3 regions of the Lapillicoccus jejuensis genome follow, and region 3 is predicted to be linked to each of the others. Evidence: predicted binding sites of a transcription regulator. Region 3 holds the regulator's gene; each other region holds the start of a gene.

Region 1 (10,521 bases), 4.1 Mb from region 3:
CCGCGAGCGCGAAGGGGGAGACGGTGACCCGGGCGGTCGTCGGCGACCTCGCGCTCTACTGCGCCCACACGAGCGCCGACGTCGCCGAGCCGGGGGTCTGCGACGCCCTGGCCCGGGCGTGCGGGGTGCTCGACCCGCAGCCGCTCGAGCCGTGGACCGAGCGCGAGCCGCTCGTGCTGGGACGCGTCGGCGAGCTGGCCTCCCCCGTGACGCTCCGGGCCTTCGTCGAGGCGCTCGCGGCGGCGCTGCCGGCGACGGTCGGCGGGCTACGGGTCAGCGGTGACCCGGACGCCGAGGTACGGCGGGTCGCCGTCGTCGGCGGGTCGGGCGACGACCGCTTCGAGGTGGTGCGACGCAGTGGGGCCGACGTCTACGTCACCGCCGACCTGCGTCACCACCCGGTGCTGGAGGAGCGCGAGCAGACCCGCGGCGGCCGGCCGTTCCTCGTCGACGCCGGCCACTGGGCCAGCGAGTCGGTGTGGCTGGAGCAGGCGGAGCGGCAGCTGCGGGCCGAGCTGGGGGATAGGGTCGAGACCCACGTCTCCCGCCTGCGGACCGAGCCGTGGACCTTCGTCGTCGGGGCCAACGCGGCCTGCGACGACGCCGCACTCGACACGTAAGGACCGGTGTGAAGGCCGACCCCGCCCTCCAGCGCAGGCTGCTCGACCTGCAGGCCGTCGACACCCGGCTCGACCAGATCGCGCACGCCCGGGCGACCCTGCCGCAGCTGAAGGACATCGCCCTGCTGAAGGCCAAGGGGGAGGACCTCGACCTCGACCTGGCCGCGGCGAAGGCGGCCGTCAGCGACGTCCAGCGCGAGGTCGAGAAGGCGGAGGCCGACGTGCAACTCGTCCGCGACCGCGCCGCCCGCAACCAGGCGCGGCTCGACGCCGGGACCGGGACCGCCAAGGACCTGCAGGCGCTCCAGCACGAGCTGGAGTCGCTCGGCCGCCGGCAGAGCGAGCTCGAGGACGAGGAGCTGGAGGTGATGGAGCGGGCCGAGGAGCTGGCCTCGCGGGCCGCCGTCCTCGAGGCGTCCCGCGCCGACCTCACCGGCTCGCTCACGGAGCTGGAGCAGGCGCGCGACGCCGCCCTCGGCACGCTGGCCGCCGAGGAGCAGCAGGTGCAGGAGCGCCGGGCGGGGATCGCGCCGGAGCTGCCGGACGACCTCGTCGCCCTCTACGAGAAGGTGCGCCGCTCCAGCGGCGGCGTCGGGGCCGCCGAGCTGACCCAGCGCCGGTGCGGCGGCTGTCGGCTCGAGCTCAACCAGGTCGACCTCAACCGGATCGCCGGGGCGGCGGCCGACGACGTCGTGCGGTGCGAGGAGTGCGGGCGGATCATGGTCCGCACCGCCGAGAGCGGCCTGCCGGCCTGACGCGTCCACGGCGCGGACTCGTCGTCTCGGGTGCCGGACGGCGTCCCTATCCTCGAGGGCATGAGCTACGCCGGTGACGTGACCCCGCAGGAGGCGTACGACGCCCTCCGGTCCGATCCGCAGGCCGTCCTCGTCGACGTCCGGACCCGGGCCGAGTGGACGTACGTCGGTCTGCCCGACCTCGGCGACGTCGGCAAGCCGGTCGTCACGGTCGAGTGGGTGCGCTTCCCGGACGGGGCACCGAACCCGTCCTTCCTCGACGAGCTGCGGGCGGCCGGGGTCGGCGAGGACGCGCCGCTCTACTTCCTGTGCCGCTCCGGGGTGCGGTCGGTCGCGGCGGCGGAGGCGGCGACGGCGGCCGGGTTCGCGGCGTCGTACAACGTGCTCGAGGGCTTCGAGGGGCCGCACGACCCGGCCGGGCACCGCACCGTGTCGGGCTGGAAGGTCGCCGGGCTGCCCTGGAGGCAGGGCTGATGGCCGGCGCCGACGACGCCGTACGGGGGCTGCGGCCCGACACGCTGGCGGTGCGCGGCGGGCTGACCCGCAGCGGCTTCGAGGAGACCTCCGAGGCGCTCTTCCTCACCAGCGGGTTCGTCTACGCGACCGCCGAGGACGCCGAGGCGGCGTTCACGGAGGAGGTCGACCGGTTCGTCTACAGCCGGTACGGCAACCCGACCGTCGCGATGTTCGAGGAGCGGCTGCGGCTGCTCGAGGGCGCCGAGGCCTGCTACGCGACGGCGTCCGGGATGGCGGCGGTCTTCGTCGCGCTCGCGGCGCTGCTCGGGAAGGGCGACCGACTGGTGTCGTCCCGGGCGCTCTTCGGCTCGTGCTTCGTCATCGTCGACGAGATCCTGCCGCGCTGGGGGGTCGAGACCGTCCTCGTCGACGGGTCCGACCTCGAGCAGTGGCGCGCGGCGCTGGCCGAGCCGACGACCGCGGTGTTCTTCGAGACGCCGAGCAACCCGATGCAGGAGCTCGTCGACGTCGCGGCGGTGTCGCGGCTCGCGCACGCGGCCGGCGCGAAGGTGGTCGTCGACAACGTCTTCGGGACGCCGGTGTTCAGCCGGCCGATGGAGCAGGGCGCGGACATCGTCGTCTACTCGGCGACGAAGCACATCGACGGCCAGGGGCGGGTGCTCGGCGGGGCGGTGCTCGGGCCGGCGGACTTCGTCGGGGGACCGGTGAAGAACCTCATGCGGCACACCGGGCCGTCGATGTCGCCGTTCAGCGCGTGGACCCTGGTCAAGGGTCTGGAGACGCTGTCGCTGCGCGTCGAGCGGCAGGCCGCCGCGGCGTTGCGGGTGGCCGAGGCGCTCGAGGCGCACCCGGCGGTGACGCGGGTGCTCTACCCGTGGCTGCCGTCTCACCCGCAGCACGAGCTGGCCCGGGCGCAGATGACCGGGGGAGGGACGGTCGTGACGTTCTTCCTCGACGGCGGCAAGGCGGAGGCGTTCCGCTTCATGAACGCGCTGGAGGTCATCGACATCTCCAACAACCTCGGCGACGCCAAGTCGATGGTCACCCACCCCGCGACGACGACGCACCGGCGGTTGTCCCCGGAGGCCCGCGCGGCCGTCGGGATCACCGACGGGACGATCCGGGTGTCCGTCGGGCTGGAGGACCCGCAGGACCTCGTCGACGACCTCGAGCGCGCGCTGCGCGCGGTCTGACGTCCGCACCGACGCGGCACCGGTGCCTGGTCGGTGCGGACGGACGACGCGTCGCGGTGGGTTGCGTCCGCACGGACGCGGCACCGGTGCCTGGTCGGTGCGGATGCCTGGTCGGTGCGGACGCATCGCCCGGAGCGCGCAGATCGCTGTACTGAGGTGGGGCTGTTCGCGGCCCACATCGAGCAGACGGATGGCCGCCTGGCGGTGAGCGCGCCGTCGAAGGCGTTGTCCCCAGGGCTGCGTCGCACCCTTGTCCGGAACGTCTCCAGCGCGTAGAATTCGAACACCAGTTCGAACTAGCGACGGAGGAACCATGCTGGAGGCGGTGACACGCAAGGAGCGCGAGCAGTGCGCTGACGAGCGCGCCGCCTTCTCGACCATGGCTCAGGACGTCGCCGACGGTGCGCTATCCCCGTGGTCGGTGGCGGCCGGTCTCGGCGCGTTGGGCGACAGGGAGCTCCTGGCGCTGCCGTCGGGGGAGGCGGTGGCGGTGGTGGAGCTGTGCCGACGGTTGTCGGCGGTGGCGGTGGTGGAGCTGTGCCGACGGTTGTCGGCGGTGGTCGACGCGGCGCAGGTCGCGGCGATCGAGGCGCTCGCGCGGCGGGACGAGGAGGCGGTCGAGGCGCTGGAGGAGCAGTGGGCGGCGGACCGGCGCGAGCGGGGGCTGGACGGCGCTCCGCAGCGGCTGCGGGGAGCGCTGTCCGCGCACGAGGACACGGCGGCGACGTTGCTGCCGGTGCTGCAGCTGTCGCCCCGGGCGACCGAGGGCGTGCTCGAGGACGCGCGGATGCTGGTCGGGTCGTTGCCGGAGACGTTCGCGTTGGCCCGGGCCGGGCGGCTGTCGGGGCACCATGCGCGGGTGGTGGCCGGGCAGGCGCAGCTGGTCGCGGTGAACAAGCGGGGGGAGTTCGACCTGGTCGCGGTGCACCCGGGGCTGGGGAAGCGGCGCTACCGGCGGCGGCTGCCGGACCTGGCCACGCCGGCGCTGCGGCAGCGGGTCGCTCAGGTCGCCGCGGACGTCGACCCGGACGGTCTGCGCCGGCACACGGCGGCGGCGCTCGAGGGCCGGCACGTGCGGGTGCGGGCCGGGCTGGAGCCGGGGGTGTCGTCGTGGTCGGCGGTGCTGCGAAGCGAGGACTCGTTGGCGATGTGGGCGGTGATCGACGCGCTGGCGGATGAGATCCTGCGCGCCGACGAGACCGCCGCCTCGTCCCGGCTCCGCGACCCCGACCAGGTGGGAGACCAGGTGGGAGACGACGGGCCGCGGGCGGAGGCGGACGACGGGACCCGTCCGCGTCGGCGCGGTGTCGAAGCCGCTCGGGCCGACGCGCTCGTGGCGCTGGTCCTGGGCCAGGCCACGGTCACCACCACCGTCGACCTCACACTGCCGCTCACGGAGTGGCCCACCGCCGAGCCGGACGCCCAACCGGACGCCGAGCCGGACGCCGAGCCGGACGCCGAGCCGGACGCCGAGCCGGACGCCGAGCCGGACGCCGAGCCGGACGCCGAGCCGGACGCCGAGCCGGACGCCGAGCCGGACGCCGAGCCGGACGCCGAGCCGGACGCCGAGCCGGACGCCGAGCCGGACGCCGAGCCGGACGCCGAGCCGGACGCCGAGCCGGACGCCGAGCCGGACGCCGAGCCGGACGCCGAGCCGGACGCCGAGCCGGACGCCGAGCCGGACGCCGAGCCGGACGCCGAGCCGGACGCCGAGCCGGACGCCGAGCCGGACGCCGAGCCGGACGCCGAGCCGGACGCCGAGCCGGACGCCGAGCCGGACGCCGAGCCGGACGCCGAGCCGGACGCCGAGCCGGACGCCGAGCCGGACGCCGAGCCGGACGCCGAGCCGGACGCCGAGCCGGACGCCGAGCCGGACGCCGAGCCGGACGCCGAGCCGGACGCCGAGCCGGACGCCGAGCCGGACGCCGAGCCGGACGCCGAGCCGGACGCCGAGCCGGACGCCGAGCCGGACGCCGAGCCGGACGCCGAGCCGGACGCCGAGCCGGACGCCGAGCCGGACGCCGAGCCGGACGCCGAGCCGGACGCCGAGCCGGACGCCGAGCCGGACGCCGAGCCGGACGCCGCGCCGAGCCGGACGCCGAGCCGGACGCCGAGCCGGACGCCGAGCCGATCATCGAGAACGAAGATCGACCGGTTGAGCCGGTCTCCGAGCCGGTCTGCGAGCCGGTCTCCGAGCCGGTCTCCGAGCCGTTGGATCGCCCGGTCGATCCGGCTGCCGTGCCGCTCGTGGAGCCGGACGCCGACAGTGTGGACTGCCTGACCGAGCCGGACGCCGAGCGTGTCGCCGAGAAAGGGGGTTGCCCGGTCGAGCTGGTCGCTGAGCCCGTTGCTGACCGCGCGCCGGACCGCCTGCACCACGTGCGCAGCGACCTGGTCGCCCGCGTCCAGGCGGTGCTGCGCCACAGCCCGTTCCTGGAGCCCGAGGAGCACCTCGTCCTCGTCCACGGCATGCCCGTCATCCGAGCCCGACGTCACCTGCAGCTGGTCGATGACCGTCCCACCTCCCCGGGGACGGAGCCCGACCCGCACCACCTGGCGACACCGGCGCCCCCGACGGCGTCCGCCCCTCGGCCACCGACGGCAGATCCGTCCTCGCTGCTGCCGTGGGTGATCGGGGTCGAGCACCCCCGCGTCGGGGTCCTGCTGCCCGACGCCATCGTCCGGCTCCTCGCCGACCCCGACACCCGCCTGCGCCTGCACGGCTGCCACCCCGACACCGACACCCTGACCACCCACGACCCCACCACCTACCGACCCGGCGCCGCCCTGGCCCGCGCCGTCCGCGCCCGCGACGGCCACTGCCGCTTCCCCGGCTGCACCACCACCGCCACCCGCTGCCAGCTCGACCACGTCCAGCCCTACCCGACCGGACCCACCACCGCCACCAACCTCGCCGCCCTCTGCACCGGCCACCACCGCCTCAAGACCCACACCCCCTGGCGGTACGACCTGCACCCCGACGGCACCTGCACCTGGACCTCACCCCTGGGCCACACCTACGACACCCACCCCGACCGACCCACCGACCGCGCCGCCTGACGCACGAGCCGGGAGACGGGGACTCGGGAGACGGGGACTCGGCGACCGTGCCCCTGACCTCAGGCGACGAGGACGAGCGCGCCGACCGCGGCGCCGACGGCGACGACCGCGCACAGCAGACCCTCCCGCGCGAGGTACGCCGCCTTCACCTCCAGCCCGGCCGACCGGCACCGCTGCCGCCACAGCAGCGTCGCGAGCGACGCCCACACCGTGACGAGGGGACCGACGTTGACGCCGATGAGCAGCGCGAAGAGCCGACCCACCGTGTCGGACGAGACCGACTCCAGCGCCAGGTACGCCGGCAGGTTGTTGACGAGGTTCGCGGCGAGCGCGCCCACGGCCCCGACCCGGAACAGCGCGCCGGCCCCGTTCCCGGTCCCGACCAGGTGGGCCAGCAGGTCCTTCAGCCCGTGGTCGAGGGCGAGCTGCACGACGAGGAACAGCACGCTCACCCCGATGACCATCTTCCAGGGCACGGACACCCGCCGCAGCAGCGAGCGGTCCCGCACCATCGTGGTGATGACCAGCACGACCGCCGCGATCGTCGACGGTATCCACGGCGTCAGACCGGCGACGAAGGCCGGCCCGAGCAGCACGCAGCACGCCCCCGCGACGACGAGCAGCACCCGGTCGTGCGGCTCCGGCGCGGACGGGGCGTCGTACCGGCCGGTGAGGGCGCGTCGGTGCCGCACGGCGAGCACGAGCACCGTCGCGACGATGGCGGCCAGAGCGGGAGCCCACGCCGTGCGCAGGTACCCCGAGTGCCCCACCCCCAGGACGTCGAGCCGGTGCAGGGCGAGGAGGTTGGTGAGGTTCGAGACGGGCAGCAGCAGCGACCCGGTGTTGGCCAGCCACAGCGTCGCCATCGCGAACGGCAGCGGCGGGACCCCGACCTGGCGCGCGACGGTGACCGCGACCGGGGTCAGCAGCACCGCCGTGGTGTCGAGGCTGAGGACGATGGTCGCCACGCAGGCGAGCCCGACGACCAGCAGCCACAGCACCCACACCCGCCCCCGCCCGGCGCGCGCCGCCCAGTGCGCGGCGACGTCGAACACCCCGGCGAGGTCGGCGATCTCGGCGACGACCGTGATGGCGACGAGGAACCCGAGCACCGGGACGACGCGCCCCGCGAGGTCGGACAGCTCGGCCCCGCTCAGCACCGACCCACCTCGAGGACCCACGGCTGCCCGGCCCGGACCGGCTCCTGCATGCGCACGTCGAAAGCCTGCCCGACGACCTGCGCCAGTGTCCCGGGCGTCCGTACGTCGACACCCGCCTCCAGCAGGTGCCGGGCGACGAGCCCGCGGATGTGCTTGGCCTGGTGCGTCGCCCCCGGCACCTTCACGGCGACCCAGCGCCGCGCCAGCGGCCCCTGCGGCGTCCACGCGGAGACGTACGTCGAGCTGCGGCAGTCGACGACGACGCCCCGGCCCGCCGCGGCGGGCAGCACCTGCGCCAGGGGCTCGCGCCACGCGCCCGCCAACGGTCCCACCCCGGGCAGCCGGGCGGCCATCGACAGCCGGTACGCCGGGATCCGGTCGCCCACCCGCAGCGCCCCGAAGAGCCCCGAGACCACGACGAGCCACCGACCCGCGCGACGGCGGGCGGCCGTGTCGAGGCAGGCCAGGTCGAGGGCGTCGTACAGGACCCCGCTGTAGACCGTGCCGGCCGTGGCCGTCGGCTCCGTCGCGAGCCGGGTGTTGCGCTCGACCTCCGCCGCCAGCCCCGGGGGCACCCCGAGCGCCGAGAGGGCGTCCGGCCGCGCGCTGACCTGCGCGAGGGCCTCGAGGACCGCGGACCGGGTGCCCGTCAGCTCGGGGAAGGAGAGCGACGCGAGGTCGAGCGGCTTGCCCCGGCGCGCTGCGGTCTTGCCCTCCGAGGGCGGCAGGAGGACGAGCACGAGCGGCAACAGTAGTGGGGCCGACCTAGAGTGCCGTCATGGCCTCGCGCGTCTGGCGGTACCGCACCACGACCCCGGTCCCGGCGACCGTCGACGTCGAGGACGTGGCCGCGCTGGTGGCCCGCTTCGCCGCCGTCCGCGCCGAGCAGCACGTCCCCGAGGCCTTCCCGCCGGAGGTCCTCGCCGAGGCCGACGACGCGGCCGCCCACGTCGCGCTGCCCGACCGCGACGAGACCGCGGTCCCGTTCTGCACCATCGACCCGCCGGGCTCGATGGACCTCGACCAGGCCCTGCACATCGAGCGCGACGGCGACGGCCACCGGGTGCGCTACGCCATCGCCGACGTCCCCGCCGTCGTCCGCCCCGGCGGGGCCATCGACGTCGAGGCCCGCCGCCGCGGGACGACCGTCTACTGCCCCGACGAGCGCGCCCCGCTGCACCCGCCGCGGCTCAGCGAGGACGCCGCGAGCCTGCTGCCGGGGCAGGTGCGCTCCGCCTTCGTCTGGGACCTGCGCCTCGACGCCACCGGCGAGGTCACCGCTCACGACCTGTACCGCGCCCGGGTCCGCAGCACCGACCGGCTCGACTACGCCCAGGTCCAGCACGACGTCGACGCGGGCACCGCCGACGAGCGGCTCGTCCTGCTCAAGCAGGTGGGGGAGCGGCGGATCGCCCTCGAGCGCGCCCGCGGCGGCGCCAGCCTCCCGCTGCCCGAGCAGCAGGTCGACCAGCGCGACGACGGCGGTTACACCGTCACCTTCCGCCCGCCCGTCCCCGCCGAGGACTGGAACGCCCAGCTCAGCCTCATGACCGGCATGGTCGCGGCGCGGATCATGCTCGACGGCCGCGTCGGCCTGCTGCGCACCATGCCGGCCCCCGACGGCGCCGCCCTGGCCCGCTTCCGCCGCCAGGCCGCGGCGCTGGGCGCCGACTGGCCCACCGACCTCCCGTACGGTGAGCTGCTGCGGCGCCTCGACCTCGCCGACCCCCGCCACCTGGCCCTCGTCCACGAGGCGACGAGCCTGTTCCGCGGCGCCGGGTACACCCCGTTCGACGGGGAGCTCCCGACGCAGCAGGAGCACGCGGCCGTCGCGGCGCCGTACGCGCACGTCACCGCGCCGCTGCGCCGCCTGGTCGACCGTTTCGGTCTCGTCGTCTGCGCGGCGCTCGCCGCCGGCGAGGAGGTCCCGGCCTGGGTGCGCGAGGCGCTGCCCGAGCTGCCCGGCATCATGCGCGGCGCCGACCAGCGCGCGTCGGCGGTCGAGCGGGCCTGCACCGACGCGGTCGAGGCGGCCGTCATGGGCCCGCGGGTGGGACAGACCTTTCCGGCCTCCGTGGTCGACCGCAAGGAGGGCCGCGTCGTCGTCCAGCTGAGCGACCCGGCGATCCTCGGCGACGCCGCCGACCCGGCGGGCCGCGCCGACCTCGGCGACCGGGTCACCGTGCGCTGCACCGGCGCCGACGTCACCACCGGGAAGGTCGCCCTCGAGGTCACGTCCTGACCCCTCACGCCCAGGCGCGCGCGACCTCGAGGCTCTGCTCGACGTACGCCCCGCCGAACACGCACGCGTGCAGCATGAGCGGGTGCAGCTGGTGCAGGGTGACCCGCTCGCGCCAGCCGTCGGCCAGCGGGACCGCCTCGTCGTAGGCGGCGAGCACCCGCTCGAGGTACGGCGCCCCGAACAGCGCCAGCATCGCCAGGTCCGCCTCCCGGTGCCCGCCGTGCGCCGCGGGGTCGACGAGCACGGCCCCGCCGGAGGTCCACACGACGTTGCCCGACCACAGGTCGCCGTGCAGCCGCGCCGGGGTGTCGTCGGTCGCGGCGAGACCGTCGCGCAGCCGGTCGGCGAGCCGCTCGAGGAGGCGGGCGTCGGCGTCGTCGTACACCCCGCGGCGGCGGCCCTCGGCCAGCAGCGGAAGCACGCGCTGGTCGGCGACGAGCTCGCCCCAGGTCGCGGCCGGGGCGAGCCCCAGCGGCAGCGTCTCGGCGAGCGGGCCGTACCACCCGTCCCCGGACCAGCCGACGGGCGGGGCGCCCCACCGCGGGGCGCCGGCGGCGTGGGTGGCGGCGAGGCGCCGACCCAGCTCCTCGGCGGCCGGGAGGCCTGCGTGGCCCGGGGTCAGCCGCTCGAGGTCGAGCCCGCGGTCGTCGGCGCGCAGCACCCGCACGACCGGCACGCCGTCGTGGGCCGCGGCGAGCCAGCGCAGACCGGCGGCCTCCCACCGGAAGTAGCCCGGGGGCGCGGCGGAGTGCGCCTTGCGGAAGGTGGGCGCCGGCACGGGTGCACCGTAACCTGCCGCCCGGCCCGTCCCCCTAGACTGGGCCGCGGATGAGCCGGTCAGGCGGCCGCGTCAGGACCGTCCCGCGAGGGGCGGGCCTGCCGAGGAACGTCCGGGCTCCACAGGGCGAGGTGGTGGCCAACAGCCACCCGGAGTGATCCGCGGGACAGTGCCACAGAGAACAGACCGCCTCCGGACCGCGAGGTCCGGCGGTAAGGGTGAAACGGTGGTGTAAG
Region 2 (10,521 bases), 3.5 Mb from region 3:
GGTGCGAGCCGGCGGCGTCGGCGAGGACGGCCTTGATGACGTCGCCGTGCGAGACCGCGACCCAGATCGCGTCGGCCCCGTGCGCCTCGCGCACCTGCTCGTCGACCTCGCGGATCGCGGCCAGGGCGCGGGACTGCATCCCGGCCATCGACTCGCCCGGGAAGTCGTCGCCGTCGGGGAAGCGGACCGCCGACGGCTGGTCCTGCACCGTGCGCCAGAGCGGCTCCTTGGTGAGCTCGGAGAGCTTCCGGCCGGTCCAGGCGCCGTACCGGCACTCCCCGAGCCGCTCGTCGCTCTCGACGGCGACGCCGGGCGCCGTTGTCGCGACGAGGGCCGCCGCGGTCTCCTGGCAGCGCTGCAGCGGCGAGGCGACGACGCGCGCGATCGTCAGCCCCGCGGCGGCGACGCGCTCGGCGACCTTGGTCGCCTGCTCTCGACCGTGGTCGTCGAGGCCGATGCCGGGGGTCCACCCGGCGAGGGTGCCGGAGGCGTTGGCCGCCGTCCGGCCGTGTCGGACGAGCAGGACGGTGGGCACCGGACAATGCTAGGTCGCACCGCATAGGCTCGCGGCCGCAGGGTCGTGAGGACGAGGACTTCAGGAGAGGCGGACGTCGTGGAGTGGTGGACCTGGCTGGTCGTCGTGCTGGGCGTCGCCGTCCTCGCGGTCGCCCTGTTCCTGGGCGTGCAGGCGCGCCGGCGCCGGGGCGGCGTCATCGTCGACCCGTCGGGTGGCCGCAAGCCGGGCGGACCGCAGGGCGGCGGACCCGGGGGCACCCCGTGAGCCGGCTCATGCGCACCTCGGAGATCGAGGGCCGACCGGTCGTCACCTACCAGGGCGAGGACGTCGCCCAGGTCAAGGACGTCGTCTTCGCCGCCGCGGGCGGCCGCGTCGGCGGCTTCACCCTGGCCGGGCGCGGCCTGTTCGCCGGACCGAGGAAGGAGGCCCTGGCCTGGGAGTCGGTCGCGGCCCTCGGCGCCGAGGCGGTCATGGTCGAGTCGCAGGACGTGCTCGAGGCGCGCGACGCCGTGCTCGAGAAGTCCGCGCGCTCGGGCGGCTCCGGCGGGGACGTGCTCGGCTCGCGCGTCCTCACCGACTCCGGCACCGAGCTCGGCACGGTCGTCGACGTCGTCGTCCAGGTCGCCGACGACTCGAGCTCCTGCGAGGTCGTCGGCTACGAGATCGCCGCCGCCGAGGCGCTCGAGTCCAAGGGCAAGCGGCTGCTCATCCCGCTGCCGTCGACGATCTCGGCGTCGCAGGAGTACCTCGTCGTGCCCGACGGGGCGCGCGACTTCGTGGGCAACGACCTGGCCGGCTTCGGCGCCGCCGTCGAAGCCTTCCGCCGCGGTCTCGAGGGAGGGGCGTAGATGCTCTGGTCGGACATCAAGGGCCGCAAGGTCGTCTCGACGGCCTCGGCCGAGCGCGTCGGCAAGGTCAAGGACGTCGTCGTCGACGGTCCCGGCCGGCAGGTCGTCGGTTTCCTGCTCAAGCGGACGAAGAACGGCTCGGTCCTGCCCTGGCCCGACGTGCAGGGCCTCGGCGCCGACGCGGTGACCGTCGCGTCGGCGGAGGTCGTCGTCGACGCCGACGAGCGGGTCGACGCGCTGCACGACAAGCGCGACGCCGTGCTCGGCAAGCGGGTGCTCTCGGTCCTCGGCGACGAGCTGGGCACGGTCAAGGACCTCGACGTCGAGCCGTCCACCGGCGCGCTCGTCTCGCTGGTCCTCGAGCGACGCTCGGTCCCGGCCGGTGACGTGCGCGGCGTCGGCTCGTACGCCGTCGTCGTGGCGGCCCAGGACTGAGCAGCTCCCCGGTGCGCCAGCAGGTGGCGACGACCACCGACGCGGTCCGGTCGCGGCTGTGGCCGCTCCCCGTCCTGGCGGTGGCCCTGGCCGTCCTCCTCGGCCTGCTCCTGCCCGTCCTCGACGCCGCGGTCGACGACCAGTTCGGGAGCACAGCGGGGATGCTGGCCGGGTGGCTCTTCGCCGGGGACGCGGACGCGGCGCGGACCGTCCTGCAGGCCGTCTCCGGTTCGCTCATCACGGTCACCTCGCTGACCTTCTCCCTGACCGTGGTCACCCTGCAGCTCGCCAGCAGCCAGTTCTCCCCGCGCCTCCTGCGCACCTTCACGGGGGACGTCTTCGTCCAAGGCACCCTGGGTCTGTTCCTCGGCACCTTCGCCTACGCCCTCGTCGTCCTGCGCCAGGTCCGCAGCAGCAACGGGACCCACCCCGAGTTCGTTCCCCGACTGGCGGTCAGCCTCGCCTTCGTCCTCGGGATCGCGGGGGTCGTCACCCTCGTCCTGTTCCTCGCGCACCTCGCCGGGCAGGTCCGGGTCGAGACCATGATGCGCGAGGTGCACGCCGACACCTCCCGGCTGGTGCGCGACTGGGCCGAGCTCGACCGGTCCGAGCCGGCCCGGCACGCCGACGTCGACGGTGTCCTGGGGGCGGCGACGCAGGTGCGGCCGCTGCTGGCTGCCCGATCGGGGTTCGTCACCGCGGTCGACCTTCCCGGGCTGGCCCGGTGCGCCGGCGACCACGACCTGGTGTGCGTGGTCGACCGCCCCGTGGGCAGCGCCGTCGTCGCGGGGACGCCGGTCGGCCGCGTCGGCGGCGCGGCGGCCGGGGACCGGCAGGTGCTCGACCAGCTCGCCGGCCACCTGCGCACGGGGCACGAGCGCACGGCCGTGGGCGACCTCGGCTACGGACTGCGCCAGGTGACGGACATCGTCGCCAAGGCCCTCTCGCCGGGCGTCAACGACCCGACGACCGCGGTGCACGGGCTGGGTCACCTCAGCGCCATGCTGGGCTCGATGACCCGGCTGGACCTGCGCCCCCTCGTCGAACGCGACGACGCCGGCACCGTCCGGGCGGCGCTGCGGCTGCCGACCTTCGCCGACCTCGTCGACGAGGCGTTGACCCAGCCGCGTCGCTACGGGGTGTCCGACCCCATGGTCGCCCGACGCCTGCTGCAGCTGCTCGGTGAGCTCGCCTGGCTCGCCGGCGACGAGCACCGTCAGGCGGTCGATGACCACCTGGGCCGGGTCCGCCGGAGCCTGGCCGCCGCCGAGCTGGACCACGACGAGCGCCGGGACCTGGACAACGCGGTCGAGGCGGTCGACGCCACCCTGCACCGACACGACAGGATGCGGCCGTGATCATCGACCAGGCCATCTACCGCGACGGACGCCGCCAGGTGTGCGGCGACCTCAGTGACGAGCTGGCGTCGCTGCGCGACGAGGACGACGGCTTCCTCTGGATCGGGCTCAAGGACCCGACGGACGCCGAGTTCGCCCTCGTCAACGACGAGCTGCGGCTGCACCCGCTGGCCGTCGAGGACGCCGTCCGCGGCAACCAGCGACCGAAGATCGAGCACTACGACGGGAGCCTGCTCGTCGTCCTCAAGACGCTGCGCTACATCGAGGAGACCTCGGACGTCGAGACCGGCGAGGTCATGGTCTTCCTGGGAGACCGCTTCGTGGTCACCGTCCGGCGCGGCGACGGCAACCCGCTGGCCGACGTCCGACGCCGTCTGGAGCAGGAGTCCGAGCACCTCCAGCTCGGCCCGGCCGCCGTGCTCCACGCCGTGATGGACTCGGTCGTCGACAACTACACCCACGTCGACGAGGAGATCCTCGTCGACCTCGAGGAGATCGAGCGGCAGGTCTTCGGCGGCGCCCGCGACGTGGACGCGACCGCCATCTACCGGCTCAAGCGCGAGGTGCTCGAGATCAAGCGCGCCACCGGCCCCCTGGCGTCGGCGATGGAGCGGCTCTTCTTCCACCCGCAGAAGGCGATCGTCGAGAACGACGACCGGGAGACGCTGAAGTTCTTCCGCGACGTCCAGGACCACCTGCTGCGCACCAACGACCACGTCGAGTCCTACGACCGGCTGCTCACCGACATCCTCAACGCCTACCTCGCGCAGATCTCGGTGCAGCAGAACGACGACATGCGCAAGATCTCGGCGTGGGTCGCGATCGCCGCGGTGCCGACGATGGTCGCCGGCGTCTACGGGATGAACTTCCAGTACATCCCCGAGCTCGAGGCGAGCGTCCACGTCGACGGGCGCGAGTTCTACTACGGCTACTTCGTCGTGCTGGCCGTGATGGTCACCGTCTGCGTCGGGCTGTACCGCGCGTTCAAGCGGTCGCACTGGCTGTAGGTTCGGGCTCATGGCAGCCCGTGTCTTCCCGTCCCTGCAGGCCTTCCGCGACGCCGTCGGCGAGGAGCTCGGCACCAGCGAGTGGCACGAGGTCACCCAGCCCCAGGTCGACACCTTCGCCGAGGCCACCGGCGACCACCAGTGGATCCACGTCGACCCGGAGCGCGCCGCCGCCGGACCGTTCGGCGGCACCATCGCGCACGGCTACCTCACGCTGTCCCTCCTGCCGATGCTGGCCAAGGAGGTGTACGACGTCCAGGGCCTGACGATGGGCGTCAACTACGGCGCCGACAAGGTCCGCTTCCCCTCGCCGGTGCCGGTCGGCTCGCGGGTGCGCGCCACGGCGACGCTCACCGCCGTCAAGGACATCCCCGTCGGGACGCAGGCCAGCATCACCTTCGTCGTCGAGCGCGACGGCGGCGACAAGCCGGTCTGCGTCGCCGACGTGCTCTACGTCATGGCCGGCTGAGCCCGCAGGGCATCCCCCGCGTCCGCACCGGTGCGGCACCGGTGCCGCACCGGTGCGGACGCACGCGGTGACTCAGGTCGCGGTGACCGTGCCGGCGAGCAGGAGCGCGGCGATGACGACGCCGGCCGCGATGCGGTAGCCGACGAACCAGGTCAGGGTGTGGTGCGCGACGAAGCGCAGCAGCCACGCGATCGAGGCCAGGGCGACGACGAACGCGATGACGATGCCGACGGCCATCTGCCCCTTGCCCAGCGCGCTGAGGTCGGTCGAGGCGGCTTCGTACAGACCCGCGGCGGTGAGCGCGGGGATGGCCATGAAGAACGACAGGCGGGTCGCGGTGACGCGGTCGAGGCCGCGCAGCAGCCCGGCCGAGATCGTCGCGCCGGAGCGCGAGACGCCCGGGACGAGCGAGAAGCACTGGACCAGGCCGATGAGCAGGCCGTCACGGACGGTGACGTCCCCCTCGCCGCGCTCCCCCGACGTCGCCGCCCGACGGGCGTGCACCCGCTCGGCGACGACCATGACGCCGCTCCACAGGATCAGGGCCACCGCGACGACCCACAGGCTGCGCAGCGGACCGGACACGAGGTCCTTGCCCAGGAAACCGACGACGCCGACGGGCACCGACCCGACGATGACGGCCCAGGCCAGCGCGTAGTCGTGGTGCCGGCGGGCCTCCGCCGAGGCGAGACCGCGCACCCACGCCACGAGCAGGCGCACGATGTCGCGGAAGAAGTACAGGACCGTCGCGGCGATCGCGCCGAGCTGGATGATCGCGGTGTAGGCGGTCACCGCCGGGTCGTCGACCTGCAGCCCGAGCAGCTTCTCGGCCACCGTGAGGTGGCCGGTCGAGGAGACCGGCAGGTACTCCGTCAGCCCCTCGACGATCCCGAGGACGACGGCGGCGGTGTAGGACAGGTCGGACACGTCAGCAGGTCGCTCTCGGTCGGGGGGTGGTGGCGGGGGTGGTGGTGGATCGGGGCGCGTGACGGCGCCCATCCTCGCGCACGCCCGCTGAGGCGGGGCTGAGGGACCCGCCGAGGAGGGATGACGACCCCGTGACAGGTTCCTGCCCCTGCTGAGGCGTCCCCAGCGGTCGCCGTCGGTGCCGTCAGGCGTCACAGTAGGGAGGACGGCACGCCGCGGCAGGGGCGGTGGACGTCCGACTCCCCCACCGGACGACCGCCCCGGCTCCCCCCGCGGCCGGGGCGGTCCCCGGGCCGCGCGACGGACCCGGGGGGACGGGTGCTCAGGACAGGACGTCCGCCATGGTGCGGACGACGTCGAGCCGCTCGTCGGTGGTCGGCGCCGTGCTCGACACCGTGAGGGTGGTGACCCCGGCGTCGGCGTACCGCTGCACCCGCTCGCGGATGCGCTCCTTCGGCCCGAGCAGCGCGGTCGCGTCGAGGAACTCGAACGGGACGGCGGCCGCGGCGTCGCGGTGCCGGCGGGCGAGGTAGAGGTCCTGGATCTCGGCGGCGGCCTCCTCGAAGCCCATCCGCACCGCGAGCTGGTTGTAGAAGTTCTTCTCGCGCGAGCCCATCCCGCCGACGTAGAGGGCGGCGTACGCCCGCACCTGGTCGGCGCAGGCCTGCACGTCGTCGCCGATGACGACGGGGACGGTCGGCACGATGTCGAACCCGGCCAGCGGGTCGCCGCCGTCGGCCCCTTTGCCGGCGCGGCGGGCACCGGTGCGGACCGACTCGACGAGCTCCCCGGAGTGCTCGGGGCTGAAGAAGATGGCCAGCCACCCGTCGGCGATCTCGCCGGCGAGCTCGAGGTTCTTCGGGCCGACCGAGGCGAGGTAGACGGGGATGTGCTCGCGCACGGGGTGGACCGTGAGCTTGAGCGCCTTGCCCGGACCGTCGGGCAGCGGCAGCGTGAAGTGCCTCCCGTCGTAGGCGACGGTCTCGCGGCGCAGGGCCGCGCGGACGATGTCGACGTACTCGCGGGTGCGACCGAGCGGCGAGGCGAAGGGCACGCCGTGCCAGCCCTCGGAGACCTGCGGGCCGGAGACGCCGAGGCCGAGGTGGAAGCGGCCCCCGGACAGGGTGTCGAGGGTGGCGGCGGTCATCGCCGTCATCGCGGGCGTGCGCGCGGGGATCTGCATGACGGCGGCGCCGAGGCCGATCCGCTCGGTCTTCGCCCCCACCCAGGAGAGCACCGTGGGGGCGTCCGAGCCGTAGGCCTCGGCGACCCACGCGACGTCGTACCCCAGCCGGTCGGCCTCCTGCGCGAGGAGGACGTTGTCGGCGTCGTTGCCCGAGCCCCAGTAGCCGAGGTTGATTCCCAGTCGCATGGTCCGCAGGCTATCCGGCGCGGCGAGCGGGCACGAGGGCGAGCCCGCGACGGTGCGGGATAGCCTGCGAGACATGCGCCACAGAGCTCTCGGTCGGTCCGGTCTGCGGGTTTCGCGGCTGGGGCTCGGCACGATGACGTGGGGCTCGACGGTCGACGCGGAGGACGCGCGCGACCAGCTGACCGCGTTCGTCGAGGCCGGCGGCTCGCTCGTCGACACCGCCTTCCCGTACGGCGCCGGTGCCTCCGAGGAGCTGCTCGGCTCGCTCCTCGGCGACGTCGTGCCCCGGGACGAGGTGGTGCTGTGCACGAAGTCGGGGCTCGAGGAGCGCGCCGACGGGTGGGTCCGGGACACGTCGCGGCGCGAGCTGCTGCGGCAGCTGGACACCTCGCTGCGCCGCCTTAGTACCGACCACGTCGACCTGTGGCTCGTGCACACCTGGAGCGACGAGGTGCCCCTCGAGGAGACGGTCAAGGCGCTCGCCCACGCGGTGGCGACCGGACGGGCGACGTACGTCGGCGTGTCCAACCACCGCGGCTGGCAGGCCGCCCGCACGCTCAGCCTGCTCGAGCGCGAGGGGCTGCCGATGGTGGCCGACCAGGTGCAGTACTCGCTCATCCACCGCGCGCCCGAGGCGGATCTCGCGCCGGCCGCGGCGTCGCTCGGGTTCGGGCTGCTGCCGTGGTCGCCGCTGGGGCGCGGCATCCTCACGGGGAAGTACCGCTCGGGGGTGCCGAGCGGGTCCCGGGCCGGGTCGGCGGCGTTCCCGCGGTTCGTCGAGCGGTACCTCGACGAGCGGGCGATGCGGATCTCGGACGCCGTCGCGACGGCGGCGCGCGGGCTGCAGGTGACGCCGACCGAGGTGGCCCTGGCATGGGTGCGGGACCGGCCGGGCGTGGTCGCGCCGGTCGTCGGCGCGCGGACCGTCGGCCAGCTGCGGACGTCGCTGGCGAGCGAGGAGCTCGAGCTGCCGGCGGAGCTCGTCGAGGCACTGGACGAGGTGTCGGCGGCGGGCTGACCGGCATGGGCGGCCGGTGCCGAAAGGGACGAAAGCCGCATCGGGTCCCTTGGGCGCTCGGCTCGTTGCGCCCTGATTCGAACAGGTGTTCGATGAACGCATGTCGTCCCTCGCGCTCGCCACCCCGCTGCCTGCCCCGCCCGTGGACGACCTGCTGGTGCTGGCCGCCGAGGTGGCGGGTCGGCTCAACCGGGCGCACGCGGACCTCGTCGCGCTGACCGTCCGGCTCCTCGAGGGCGACCGGTGGGCCGGGGGCGGCGTCGTCTCGGCCGAGCACTGGCTGGTCCTGCGTGTCGGGGTGTCCCCGTCCCGGGCCCGGGACGTCGTCACCCTCGCCCGTCGCCGAGGCGAGCTGCCGACCGTGGCGACGTCGCTGGACGACGGCGGCCTGTCGCTCGACCAGGCCGTCGTCGTGGCCCGGCACGTCCCCGCCCACCACGAGCGAGCGGCGGCCGAGCTCGCGGTGCACGCGACGGTGCCGCAGCTGCGGCGGGCGCTCTCGCGGTACCGGTTCAGCGAGGAGCCCGTCTCCCCCGATTCGGTCGAGGAACCGGTGGCGGAGGAGCCGGTGGCGGACGAGCCGGTGTCCGCTCCGAGTCCGTCCGACGGGACCGCTCCCCCCGTCGGGAGCCCCGCGTGGGCGGCGGCCGAGCCGTCGCTGGCGATGCACCACGCGGACGGCCGCTTCTTCCTGCGGTACGACGCGCCGTCTGACGTCGGGGCGCTCGTCGAGCAGGCGCTGCTCGAGGCCAAGGACGCGCTGTTCCGGCTGGCCACCGGCGCGGACCCGCAGGACGCGGCGTCGACCGGGGCGACGCCCGGCACCGCGCCGACCGACGAGGTCCTTCGACGACCGCGCGTGACGCTGGCCGACGCGATGACCGAGCTCGCCCGCCGCTCGCTGGCCTCGTGCTCCTCCGGGTCCCGGCGCGAGCACTACCGCGTCTACGTGCACCTCACCGCCGACGGCGCGTGGGTCAACGGTCGGGGAGCCATCCCGCCCTCCCTCGCGGCCCGGTTCGCGTGCGACGGCACGGCCCAGGCGGTCCACGAGCGCGACGGGGTCCCGATCAGCGTCGGTCGCGCGCTGCGGATCGTGCCCGACCGCACCCGGCGGCTCGTCGAGGACCGCGACCGCGGCTGTCGGTACCCGGGCTGCTCGACCACCAGGCACCTCGAGGTGCACCACCTCGACCACTGGGCCGACGGCGGACGGACCGATCTCGACCGCCTGGTGTGCCTGTGTCCTCGCCACCACGACGCCCACCACCGGGGCGAGTACAGGATGTCGGGTGACCCGACACTGACGATGTCGGCGTCACCGCAGGGCGAGACCTCGCCCCCGGGCCCGGTCGGGACCGGGGGTCGACACCCTCTGACGTTCACCGACGCGCACGGACGGCGGCTCGGTCCGCTGCCGGCCGTCGTCGACGCCGTGGACCGCGAGGGGGTTCCGTACGCCGGCCCGAGCGGCGACGTCCTGCACCTGCGCCTGGTCGACCTGCCCACCAACGACGATCTCGCCCGCGCCGACGCCTGGCGTGAGCACGTGCGTCCTGACGCCCCGGAGGTGACCTCGGGGGACCCGCCGGGCCGGGGCCCCGCACCCGTCCCTCACCGGCTGACCAGCGTGCTCGACCTCATCGCCGAGGGCCGCTGGCACGACGACGGGTCCCGGCCCACGGTGTCGTCGGACCACGGCGGGGACGGATCAGGAGGTGACCCGTCGGTGGCGACCTGAGCAGGAGGGCGAGCGGGCGCCGCGGCGGGGTCGGTCAGCGAGTCGGGTCCGGCGAGGTGGGCCGGCGGGCACCGGGGTGGTCCTCGTCCGCGTCGTCGTCCGCGTCGTCGTCGTCATCGTCGTCGTCGTCATCCGCGTCGTCGTCCGCGTCGTCATCGTCGTCGTCGTCAGCGTCGTCGTCCGCGTCGTCGTCGTCGTCCGCGTCGTCGCCGTAGTCGAGGTCGTCGTCCTCGAGGCCGGAGTAGACCCCGCCGGCGGCGGCGTCGTCCACGTCCCCGTCGAAGTCGTCGTCGTCCTCGTCGTCGTCGTCTTCTTCGTCCTCGTCGTCCTCGTCGTCGTCGGCGTCGACGACGAGCGGCGTCATGACCTCGGTGTTGAGGAAGAGGGCCTCGTCGTAGTCGTCGAACGCGTCGGCGAGGTCGAGGGCGGCGGCGACGACCGCCGGGTCGTCGGGGTCACGCCGGGAGGTGGCGACCTCCAGGTGACGCTCCAGTGCAGCGACGAGCAGGGACAGCGCGGCACGCGGGTCGGCGGTCATGTCTCGACCGTAGCGGCTCGTGGGACAGAATGGGTCTCACGATGACTGAGTACGAGTACCGCGTCCTGAGCTTCCCCCGCACCGTGTCGCGCTCCGACGTCCGGCGTGCTCTGAGCGAGCACGCCGAGTACGGCCAGTGGGAGCTCGCGCGCAGCGTCGTCTACATCGGTGGTCTGCGCAAGGCCTGGCTGCGCCGCAAGATCATCCGGGTGCGTCGCACGGCCTGAGCCGCACCGCCCGACCCGCGACCCGACCCGCGACCCGACCCGCGACCCGACCCGCGACCCGGCC
Region 3 (10,521 bases):
CCGGGTCTGGTGCGGCTGCCGGCCGGCGCTCGGGTCGCCGACGCCCTCGCCCGCGCCGGGGGCGCGGGCTCGGCGGCGGACCTCACCGTCCTCAACCTGGCCCGGCCGCTCGTCGACGGCGAGCGCCTCTACGTGCCCCGCCCGGGGGAGGTGCCGCCCACCGTGCTCGGCCCGGTCGTCGCGGGTGGAGGGACGGGGAGCGCCGGGGGAGGGGAGACGGCCGCGGGGACGCCGGGCTCCGGCTCCGCGGTGGGGGCGGGTGGGCCGGTCGACCTCAACTCCGCCGACCTCGCGGCCCTCGACGGGCTCCCCGGCGTGGGCCCGGTCCTCGCCCAACGGATCCTCGACTGGCGCACCCAGCACGGCCGGTTCAGCACCGTCGACGAGCTGGGGGAGGTGAGCGGGATCGGCGACAAGCTGCTCGGCACGCTGCGGCCGCTCGTCGCCGTGTGAGCGCGGACGAGGTGGCGCCGGCCCGGGCCGACCTGAGGCTGCTGCTGCCGGCGGCCGCCGGCTGGGTGGTCCAGGCGCTGCTGCTCGGAGCCAGCGGCGGTTGGCGGGTGACGACCGCCGGACTCGCCGGGGTGGCCACCGCCGGCGCGCTCGCGCGTCACCGCCGACGGGGTGCCGGTCGGGTGACCCGACCGCCCGGCGGCGGCGAACCGACGTCGTACAGCGCTCTGCTCGCCCTCACCGGTCTCGTCGTCGTCCTCCTCACGGGGGCGCTCGCAGCGTGGACGGCGGTGCGTGACGCCGGACCCGTGGCGGAGCTGGCCCAGGACCGGGCCGTCGTCACCGTCACCGCCGGCGTCGCGAGCGACCCCCACCTCGTGGCCGGTGGGCACGGCGGACAGCCGCTCGTCGCGGTCGTGCTCGACGTCCGCGAGGTGACGGGTCGGGGGAGGACCACTGCGGTGCAGGACCCCGTGCTCGTCCTGGGCGACCCGTCGCTGCTGGCGCTGCCGTGGCGCGCTCAGGTGCGGCTCACCGGTCGCCTCGGGCCGACCGACGACCCCGCCGACGACGTCGTCGCGATGCTCGCCCCGCGCGGTCCCGTCACCGTCGTCTCCGCGCCGGGGCTGCTCGAGCGGACGGCGGCGCTCGTGCGGGGGCGGTTCGCCTCCGCGACCGAGCACCTGCCGGCCGACGCGCGCGGCCTGCTGCCCGGCCTCGTCCTCGGCGACACGAGCCGGGCCCCGCAGGACCTCACCACCGCGATGCAGGCGAGCGGCCTGACCCACCTCAGCGCGGTCAGCGGCAGCAACGTCACCATCGTCCTCGCGGCCGGGATCTGGGCGTGCGGGTGGCTCGGCGTCCGGCGCCGACGACGACCCCTCGTGGCGCTCGCCCTGCTGCTCGGCTTCGTCGTCCTCGTCCGGCCCGAGCCGAGCGTGCTGCGCGCGGCGGCGATGGGGTGCGTCGGGCTGCTGGGCCTCGGCACCCACCGCCGGCGCGAGGGGCTGCCGGCGGTCGCCGCCGCCGTCGTCGGGCTCCTCGTCTGGGACCCGTGGCTGTCGAGGTCGGTGGGGTTCGCGCTGTCGACGCTGGCCACGATCGGGCTGCTCGTGCTCGCCCGACCGTGGGGCGAGGCGCTCGCCGCGCGCCTGCCGCCCCGGCTGAGGTGGCTCGGACCCGCCGTCGCCCTCCCGCTCGCCGCCCAGGTCGTCTGCGGGCCGGTGGTCGTCGTCCTGCAGGGGTCGGTGTCGCTCGTCGCCGTCCTCACCAACCTCGTCGTGTCGCCGCTGGTCACCCCGGCGACGGTCCTCGGTGTCGCCGTCGCGCTCCTCGCGCTCGTGGTGCCACCCCTCGCCGCGTGGGCGGCCTGGCTGCCCGCCCTGCCCACCCTGGGGATCGCGGCCGTCGCCCGGGCGGGGGCGGGACTGCCCTGGGGCAGCGTCCCGTGGCCGAGCGGCGCCGGCGGGGCGCTCAGCCTCGCGGCGCTCAGCCTCGTCGTCGTCCTCACCGGGCCGTGGCTGCTGCACCACGGCCGCCGCCGGCCGGCGGTCGTGGCGGCGTGCGCCCTCCTGGGGCTCGCCGCCGGGGCGCCGACGGCCCGGCTGACCTGGCCGCCGCCGGGGTGGCGCTACGTCATGTGCGACGTCGGCCAGGGCGACGGGATGGTCCTGCGCAGCGCCGCCGGCACGGTGGTCGTCGTCGACACCGGGCCTGACCCGGCGGCCGTCGACGGGTGCCTCGGGCGGCTCGGGGTGACCCGGGTCGACGCCGTGGTCCTCACGCACGACCACGCCGACCACGTCGACGGGCTGCCGGGCGTGCTGCGCGGGCGGTCCGTGGGCGCCCTGCTCGTCGACCCGTCGACGAACCCGCCGACCGCGCGCGCGACGTGGTGGCCGAGGCCCGTGCCGCGGGGGTCCCGGTGACCCGGGTGTGGGCCGGCGACCGGCTCGCGTGGCCGGGGATCGAGGCGCGGGTGTGGTGGCCGGCCCGGGTCATCCGGGCCGGGTCGGTGCCGAACAACGCGTCGGTCGTCCTCACCGTCGACGTCGACGGGCTGCGGCTGCTGCTCCTCGGCGACGTCGAGCGCGAGGCGGCGGCGGAGCTGCTGCGGGCTCTGCGGACCGAGCCGGCGCTCCTCGCCGACGGCTTCGACGTCGTCAAGGTCGCCCACCACGGCTCGGCCAACCGTGACGACGAGCTGTACGCCGCCACCCACGCCCCGCTCGCCCTCGTCAGCGTCGGGGCCGACAACGACTACGGACACCCTGCGCCGTCCACCGTCACGGCCCTCCGCGGCGACGGCTTCCAGGTCCTGCGCACCGACCAGTCGGGTGACATCGCCGTCCTCGGCGACCACGGCGGGCTGCGCTACGTCACTTCCCGCTGACCCCGGCGCGACCCACACGAATCGGATTCGGTCCGCTCGGCTCGGGTCGTGACACGAGCCGAGCGGACCGAATCCGATTCGGGTGGAGCGGTTCTCAGATGTGGTAGGCGGGGGCGGGCATGAGCGACGGCACCGCGACGGGGCGGGCCCGGCGGTGCGCGGCCGCGCTCTCGTCTAGCGCCTCGAGGGTGGCCCTGACCGCGGGCACGCGCTGGAGGTCCTCGGTCGTCACCGCGGTGATGACCCGTCGCGACGCGGGCTTGAGGGGGAGGGTCGCCACCCCGTCGTGCTTGGCGGCGGCGAGGATGAGGTCGGGCACGAGCGCGACGCCGAGGCCCTCGCCGACGAGACCGAGCACGGCGACGTAGTCCTCGGTCTCGTAGGACACGGTGGGGGAGAAGCCGGACCGGCGGGCGAGGGCCAGCAGGTGACCCCGGCACCGGGGGCACCCGGCGATCCACGACTCGGAGCCGACGTCGGCCAGGTCGACCTCTCCGGTCTCGGCCAGCGGGTGGCTGCGGGGGACGGCGAGGCGGACCTCGTCCTCGAGCAGCACGGTCGAGACGAACAGGTCGAGGTCCTCGGACGCCGGCACCTCGTCCTGCTCGTAGGCGAACGTCACCGCGAGGTCGCAGTCACCCGCGCGGAGCGCGGCGAGCGCCTCGGGCGGCTCCGCCTCGCTGAAGCTCACCGACACGTCGGGGAAGCGCGACCTGACCAGCGACAGCGCCCGGGGCACGAGCGTCGCCGACGACGACGGGAACGCCATGAGCCGTACCCGGCCGGAGCGCAGTCCGGCGATCGCGGCGACCTCCTCCTCGGCCGCGTCGAGGGCGGCCAGCACGCCGACCGCGTGACGGGCGAGGACCTGGCCGGCCTCGGTGAGCCGCACCTGACGGCCGATGCGCTCGACGAGCACCGTTCCGGTGCGCTGCTCGAGCCGTCGCACCATCTGCGAGACGGCGGGCTGCGAGTAGCCCAGGGCGGTGGCCGCCCCGGTGAAGCTGCCCTCCTCGGCGATGGCGCGCATGACCCTCAGTCCGGCGGCGTCGATCATGGGCGGATTCTATAACGCCGCGTTATGCCGACGGTCCGTTCGCCACGAGATCGTCATGGAGGTAGGGATTGGGTCCGGTAGGGCCGACCCTCGTCGGGTCGGGTGCCGGGCGATACTGAGGGGGTGATCCGCCCCGCCTCCGCACGCCCCTCCTGGGTGCTGCGACCGGCGGAGGGGGGCGCGGTCGAGGGTCCGGGGTCGTTCGACGAGCTCCTCGGCCTCGTCCGGGCCGGCGAGGTCGCCGTCCTCACCGGGGCCGGGCTCAGCACCGAGTCGGGGATCCCCGACTACCGCGGCCCGGACGGCACCCGGCGCGTCATGCCGATGCAGTACGACGAGTTCAGCGGCTCCTCCGCCGCCCGCCAGCGCTACTGGGCCCGCAGCTTCATCGGCTGGCAGCGCTTCACCCGCGCGCACCCGAACGCCGGTCACCGCGCCGTCACCGCGCTCCAGCGCAGCGGCCGTCTCACCGGGATCGTCACCCAGAACGTCGACGGACTGCACCAGGAGGCCGGTGCCCACGACGTCCTCGAGCTGCACGGCACGCTCGATCGGGTCGTCTGCCTCACCTGCGGCGACCGCAGCTCCCGGGTGGCGCTGCACGAGCGGATGGCGCTGGCCAACCCCGGGTTCGCCGACCGGGTGCTCGCCGTCGCGGGGGACGCCTCGCGCGTCACCAGCCAGATCCGGCCCGACGGCGACATCGTCCTCGACGACGACCTCGTGACGACCTTCCACCTGCAGGCCTGCCTCGTCTGCGGGCGCGACACCCTCAAGCCCGACGTCGTCTTCTTCGGCGAGTCGGTCCCGAAGGAGACCGTCGCCCACGCCTTCGACACGGTCGACCGGGCCCGCGGCCTGCTGGTCCTGGGCTCGTCGCTGGCGGTGATGAGCGGCTACCGCTTCGTGCGGCGGGCCCACCGCGACGGCAAGCCGGTGGCCATCGTCACGGCCGGCCCCAGCCGCGGCGACGGCGAGGCGACCATCCGGCTCCACGGCCCCTTGGGGGAGACGCTCACAAGGCTGGCCGCCGCCGTCGCCTGAGCGTCACACCCGGCGCAGGACCGCCGTGACCTTGCCGAGGATCGTCGCGTGGTCGCCGTCGATGGGCGTGTACGCCGGGTTGTGCGGCATGAGCCACACGTGGCCGTCGGTGCGCTTGAACGTCTTGACCGTCGCCTCGTTGTCGAGCATGGCCGCGACGATGTCGCCGTTGTCCGCGGTCGGCTGCTGCCGCACGACGACCCAGTCGCCGTCGCAGATGGCCGCGTCGACCATCGAGTCGCCGACGACCTTGAGCAGGAAGAGCGACCCCTCGCCGACGATCTGCTTGGGCAGCGGGAAGACGTCCTCGACGACCTCCTCCGCGAGGATCGGACCGCCGGCGGCGATCCGCCCCACCACGGGCACGTACGACGCCGCCGGGCGCGCGTCCCCCGAGCCCGTCTCGTCCGACGGCGTCTCGAGCAGCCCCTGGCTGTCGATGATCTGCCGGGTGCCGGCGTCACCCGAGCGGTAGCCCCGCTCCTCGGGGGCGGCGTCGGGGGAGACGACCTCGATGGCGCGCGGCCGGTTCGGGTCGCGGCGCAGGTACCCCTTGCGCTCGAGGGTCGACAGCTGGTGGGCGACGCTGCTCGGGCTGGTCAGGCCCACGGCCTCGCCGATCTCGCGCAGGCTCGGCGGGTAGCCCCGACGGTCGACCGAGTTGCGGATGACCTCGAGCACACGCCGCTGACGGACCGTGAGGCCGTCGCCCTGGCCCCGCTCGGGCATCTCGTGCACCTGTGCCATCCCTGCTCCTCGGTCTCTCGTCTGCGGTGCCGGGGAGCGCGTTCCCGCAGGTCAGGGCGGGGTCACGCGGCCGGCGGGGGTGCTCTGTCGGTGGTCGGTGATGGACTCTCGTCCATGGCCAGAGACTACGACCTTCGAACGAGCGTGCCAAACACCTGTTCGACGCGTGTCTCGACTTTCTCGCACACGCGTGCTACAAATTGGACAGGCGTTCGATCGCACACCCGTTCGACCGGCCTCGTCCCCGCCCCTGAGGAGCTATCGATGAGCGCAGCAGCCGTCTGGTCCGTCGCCCCCGCCACCGACCTGGTGGGCGCCCCGTCGCGTCGCCCCGAGCTCCGGCTCGTCCCGACCGGCCGCGCCGCCCGCGCCGCGTCCGCCCCGCTGCGGATCACCCGCTTCGGCCGGCTGCTCGTCCTCGCCTCGGCCGTCACCCTGGGAGTGGTCCTGCTCGTCAGCGTGCTGGGCGCCGGGTCCGCCGCGGCGACCATCGACCACACCGTGACGGTCTCCTCGGGGCAGACGCTGTCGCAGGTCGCCGCCCACGAGCTGCCGGGCCTGCCCGTCGACGAGGGCGTCGCGCAGATTCAGCTGGCCAACGGGCTCAGCTCGCTCCAGGTGCACGCGGGGCAGCGCCTCGCCATCCCGGCCCTGCCCTGAGCACCCTCCCCCGCTGCTCGTCCACCCCTCTGCTCGACCCGACCGCCCTGCCGGCGGTTCATCCCGGGCTCCGCGACGTCCGCGCGGAGGGCCGGGTCCCGGGACCGCGTCACGACTCGACCCCGTGACACGACGTCCCTGAGGGAGACGGTGCCGCCCCGCCCACCGGGCGGCACCGTCGCTCCTCCCTCGTGATGGGGAGCCGCCTCCGCCGCGGGAGGGATCCGTCGCACTCCCTCGGTCGGTAGGAAGGGAGGTGGCGGGGTGCTCACCCGCCGTCCGTGATGGAGGGGAGAAGGACGATGACGGCGACACCCGGAGGACGGCCCGCGCGCACCTGGGGCCGGGGATGGCGTTCTGCCGTGACCGTGCTCGCGATCCTGGCGCTGGGTGTCCCGGCGGCGGCGGCCACCGCGGCGCCGACGCCTCCGGTCCCGAAGCCTGCTGTCCCCGCGAGCACCGCCACGGCGCACGACCGGCGCCCGGCCGCTCAGGCGCGTCTGCAGCAGGACCTGCAGGCGGTCGTCGACGCCGGAGCGGTCGGCGTGGTCGCAGCGAGCACGACCCGCGGCGGCGACTGGTGGAAGGGGGCCGCCGGGGTGCGGAACCCGTCGACCGGGTCGGCGGCCCAGCCGTTCGACACCGTGCGGGTCGGCAGCGTGACGAAGGCGATGGTCGCCACCCTCGCCATGCAGGAGGTGGACCGCCGGCACTGGAGCCTGTCGACGACGGTCGACGACGTCCTGCCCGGGCTGCTGGGCGCGCACGGCGACGTCACCCTGGAGGAGCTGCTGAGCCACCGCTCCGGCTTACCCGACTACCTCACGGCCCTGCTGCGCACGGCGCAGACCCCGGAGCAGGTCGAGACGGTCCTCGCGACGCGTCGTACGGACCAGCAGCTCGTCGCCGCGGCGCTGGCGGACCCGTGGTCGTTCACGCCCGGCACCTCGTTCTCCTACTCCAACACCAACTACGTCGTGGTCGGGATGATGCTCGCTGCGGCGACGCACCGCAGCGTCGGGAGCCTGCTGGCCCAACGGGTGTTCGCGCCCGCCGGGATGGGCTCCGCGCGCTTTCCGATGAACGGGCCGACGTACGACGGCGCGCACCTGTCCGACGTCGCGCTGTGGGGTGACCCGCCCGGCATCCTCGATGACCTCGGGTCGACCTCGTTCTCCTCCGCCGGCGCGGTGGTGGCCAACGCGTCCGACATCGACCGGTTCTACCGTGCGTTGATGGCAGGACGGCTCACCTCGAAGGGCTCCCTGCAGCAGATGCTCACGCCCCGGACCACCACCCCGCTGCGCTACGGACTGGGCATCTACGCCGTCGGTGACCCGTGCCCCGCGGCCGACGGGAGCCCCCAGCTGCTCTTCGGGCACGACGGCGCCACCTTCGGCACCCTCACCGTGGTCTTCACCTCCACCGACGGCACCCGGCAGGCGTCGGTGGCCTACAACGGGCGGGACTACAGCACGACGACCCCGCAGTCCGCGGTCGCCGCCAACCAGGTGCTCGTCGACGCGTTCACGGCGAGCTGCCCACGGCCCGTCACCGCCGGCGGCCAGACCGCGGGCGAACGGCCGGACGGGGTGGACGGACGACTCCTCGGTCAGGCCCCCCAGGACGCCTGGGTCCCGCCGACGCGCTCGGCGCTGACCCGCTCGAGGTAGCCGGACGCCGTGAATGCGGCCACCGGGTCCCGCGGCAGACCGCGGGCCTCGCGACGGTCCGCGAGGCGCTCCCGGACGTCGGTGCGGTAGGCGTCCATGAGGACGTCGTTCGCGCCGAGGACGTCGCCCGCCTCGTGCGCCGCCCGCAGCGCCGGCTCGTCGACGAGCAGCGCCTTGGCCAGCCCCTCCTCGACGTTGAGCACCGACCGCAGCTGCCCGCGGACCTTCGGCTCGATGTTGTGGCACTGGTCGAGCATGAAGCTGACCTCGGACGACGGCAGGTGGGCGTCCTGCTCGACGATCTCGTGGAGGATCCGGAAGAGCTGGAACGGGTCGGCCGCACCGACCATGAGGTCGTCGTCGGCGTAGAAGCGCGAGTTGAAGTCGAAGGCACCGAGCCGCTTCGCGCGCAGCAGCATCATGACGATGAACTCGATGTTCGTGCTCGGGGCGTGGTGCCCGGTGTCGAGGACGACGACGGCCTGGTCGCCGAGGGCGAGGCAGTGGGTCAGCGACGTGCCCCAGTCCGGGATGTCCATCGAGTAGAACGACGGCTCGAACAGCTTGTACTCGATGAGCAGCCGCATCCCCGGGTCGAGCAGCGCGTAGACCTGTTGCAGCGAGTCGGCCAGCCGGTCCTGGCGGGCGCGCAGCGAGTCCTGCCCGGGGTAGTTCGTGCCGTCGGGGAGCCACAGCTTGAGGTCGCGGGACCCGGTCGCCCGCATGACGTCGACGCACTGCGCGTGGTGGGCGATCGCCTTGTCCCGGACGCGCTCCTCCGGGTGGGCGAGCGACCCCAGCCGGTAGTCGTCGTCCTGGAACAGGTTGCTGTTGATCGCGCCGATGCTCACGCCCTCCTCGCGGGCGTGCGCGGCCAGGGCGTCGAACCCGCCCCGCTCGTCGGGCACGAGGTCCCACGGGATGTGCAGCGACACCCGCGGCGCCAGACCGGTGAGGCGGTGCACCTGCGCCGCGTCCGACACCTTCTCGAACGGGTCGCGCGGGACCCCCGGCGAGGAGAAGACCTTGAAGCGGGTGCCGGCGTTGCCGAAGGCCCACGACGGCAGCTCGATCGAGAACTCGTCGAGCTCGGCGAGCGGGTCGCCGCCGGTGACAGGGGCGCTGGGCTGGTCGGTCACGTCAGGCTCCGTATCCCCGGCGGATGAACTCGCGGGCGTCCACGGCCAGGGCCATGGAGTCGTCCCACGTGTCGCGCCAGATGGCGAGGTTGCTGGACAGGGTGGGGTGCACGACCCGCGAGGAGAACGACTCGAAGGTCAGCGTGCCGTCGTACCCCACCTCGTGCAGGGCGTCGAAGAACTCCTCGAAGGGCACCGAGCCGGTGCCGAGGGCGCCCCGGTGCGACTCCCCGAGGTGCACGTAGCCGAGCCGACCGGCGTCGGCGGCGGCGTGGACGGCGCCGGAGAACGACACCTCCTCGATGTTCATGTGGTAGACGTCGAGGTGCGCCACGACGTTGGGCCGGTCGACGTCGGCGATGAAGGCGAGCGTCTGCTCGGTCGTGTTGAGCACGTTGGTCTCGTAGCGGTTGCAGAACTCCAGGCCCAGCGTGATCCCGCTGGCGGCGGCCCGGTCGGCGAGCCAGGCGATCGACTCCACCGAGTGGGCGCGCCCGCGCTCGGTCACCGGGGCGTCGTACCGGCCCAGCTTGGAGAAGATCACCCCGCCGAGGTACGACGACCCGGTGTCCCGGACCAGCGACAGCACGCCGGCGAGGAACTCGCGCCCCCGGGCGACGACCTGCGGGTCGTCGCTGGAGATGTCGGTCTCGGGTGACAGCCCGAGCGAGAACGCCGAGTCGAGCCCGTTCTCCTGCAGGAGCTTCGCGGTCATCGCCGCGTCGAAGGTCTCGTCGGGCATGGTCAGCTCGATGAGGTCGTAGCCCGCCTCGCGGGTCGACTCGATGGCGGTGCGGGCCTGCTCGGGGCTCCACCCACCGACCCAGACGAGGGCGTGGACGCCGATCTTGTTGCTCATGATGATGTCTCCTGGGATGTGGTCGTCAGCGGAGGAAGGCCTGCGGGACACCGGAGTCCACCGGCACGATGAGCCCGGTGGTGACCGGGAGCTGCCCTCCGGTGAGGGCGACGACCGCCATGGCGCAGTGCTCGGGGAGCACCTCCTCCTTGAGCACGGTCCGCTGGGCGTAGTACTTGCCGAGGTCCTCCTCGGCGACGCCGTACGTCTTGGCTCGGGACGCGCCCCAGCCGCCGGAGAAGATGCCGGACCCGCGCACGACCCCGTCGGGGTTGATCCCGTTGACGCGCACGCCGAGGTCGCCGAGCTCGGCGGCGAGCAGCCGCACCATGTGCGCCTGCGCGGCCTTGGCCGAGGAGTAGGCGATGTTGTTCGGACCCGCGAAGACGGCGTTCTTGCTGCAGATGTTGACGATGTCGCCGCCCAGGCCCTGCGCCCGCAGCACCGGCTCCACCGCCTTGGCCACGACGAACGACCCGCGCGGCATGATCGCGTAC

The links. The regulator LexA, encoded in region 3, represses DNA repair genes until DNA is damaged. The targets are predictions, from matches to a motif close to TCGAACANNTGTTCGA.
Region 1: a site for LexA is predicted at 3,325-3,340, ahead of FB458_RS19365 (DUF222 domain-containing protein). Genes of this name have one in related genera too.
Region 2: a site for LexA is predicted at 8,029-8,044, ahead of FB458_RS16870 (HNH endonuclease signature motif containing protein). Genes of this name have one in related genera too.

Annotation. Positions count from the first base shown of each region.
Region 1 is NZ_VFMN01000001.1:4,171,612-4,182,132, reverse strand. Features, by position in the region: gene FB458_RS19385 (Nif3-like dinuclear metal center hexameric protein) at 1-620, shown strand, start outside; gene FB458_RS19380 (zinc ribbon domain-containing protein) at 629-1,375, shown strand; gene FB458_RS19375 (rhodanese-like domain-containing protein) at 1,436-1,849, shown strand; gene FB458_RS19370 (O-succinylhomoserine sulfhydrylase) at 1,849-3,045, shown strand; gene FB458_RS19365 (DUF222 domain-containing protein) at 3,371-5,326, shown strand; gene FB458_RS19360 (HNH endonuclease signature motif containing protein) at 5,425-6,105, shown strand; gene FB458_RS19355 (SLC13 family permease) at 6,165-7,265, opposite strand; gene FB458_RS19350 (YaaA family protein) at 7,259-8,005, opposite strand; gene FB458_RS19345 (RNB domain-containing ribonuclease) at 8,044-9,507, shown strand; gene FB458_RS19340 (fructosamine kinase family protein) at 9,512-10,285, opposite strand; RNA gene rnpB (RNase P RNA component class A) at 10,337-10,521, shown strand, end outside.
Region 2 is NZ_VFMN01000001.1:3,643,470-3,653,990, reverse strand. Features, by position in the region: gene FB458_RS16915 (MSMEG_4193 family putative phosphomutase) at 1-535, opposite strand, end outside; gene FB458_RS21440 (hypothetical protein) at 614-781, shown strand; gene FB458_RS16910 (PRC-barrel domain-containing protein) at 778-1,365, shown strand; gene FB458_RS16905 (PRC-barrel domain-containing protein) at 1,366-1,800, shown strand; gene FB458_RS16900 (DUF2254 domain-containing protein) at 1,812-3,158, shown strand; gene corA (magnesium/cobalt transporter CorA) at 3,155-4,165, shown strand; gene FB458_RS16890 (MaoC family dehydratase) at 4,176-4,634, shown strand; gene FB458_RS16885 (undecaprenyl-diphosphate phosphatase) at 4,707-5,561, opposite strand; gene FB458_RS16880 (LLM class F420-dependent oxidoreductase) at 5,884-6,933, opposite strand; gene FB458_RS16875 (aldo/keto reductase) at 7,007-7,951, shown strand; gene FB458_RS16870 (HNH endonuclease signature motif containing protein) at 8,052-9,692, shown strand; gene FB458_RS21665 (hypothetical protein) at 9,727-10,230, opposite strand; gene FB458_RS16860 (DUF5703 family protein) at 10,272-10,457, shown strand.
Region 3 is NZ_VFMN01000001.1:99,387-109,907, reverse strand. Features, by position in the region: gene FB458_RS00470 (ComEA family DNA-binding protein) at 1-453, shown strand, start outside; gene FB458_RS00465 (ComEC/Rec2 family competence protein) at 450-2,381, shown strand; gene FB458_RS21515 (ComEC/Rec2 family competence protein) at 2,378-2,845, shown strand; gene FB458_RS00460 (LysR family transcriptional regulator) at 2,940-3,902, opposite strand; gene FB458_RS00455 (Sir2 family NAD-dependent protein deacetylase) at 4,062-4,946, shown strand; gene lexA (transcriptional repressor LexA) at 4,950-5,693, opposite strand; gene FB458_RS00445 (LysM peptidoglycan-binding domain-containing protein) at 5,958-6,353, shown strand; gene FB458_RS00440 (serine hydrolase domain-containing protein) at 6,716-8,026, shown strand; gene rhaI (L-rhamnose isomerase) at 7,966-9,165, opposite strand; gene FB458_RS00430 (sugar phosphate isomerase/epimerase family protein) at 9,167-10,024, opposite strand; gene rhaD (bifunctional rhamnulose-1-phosphate aldolase/short-chain dehydrogenase) at 10,050-10,521, opposite strand, start outside.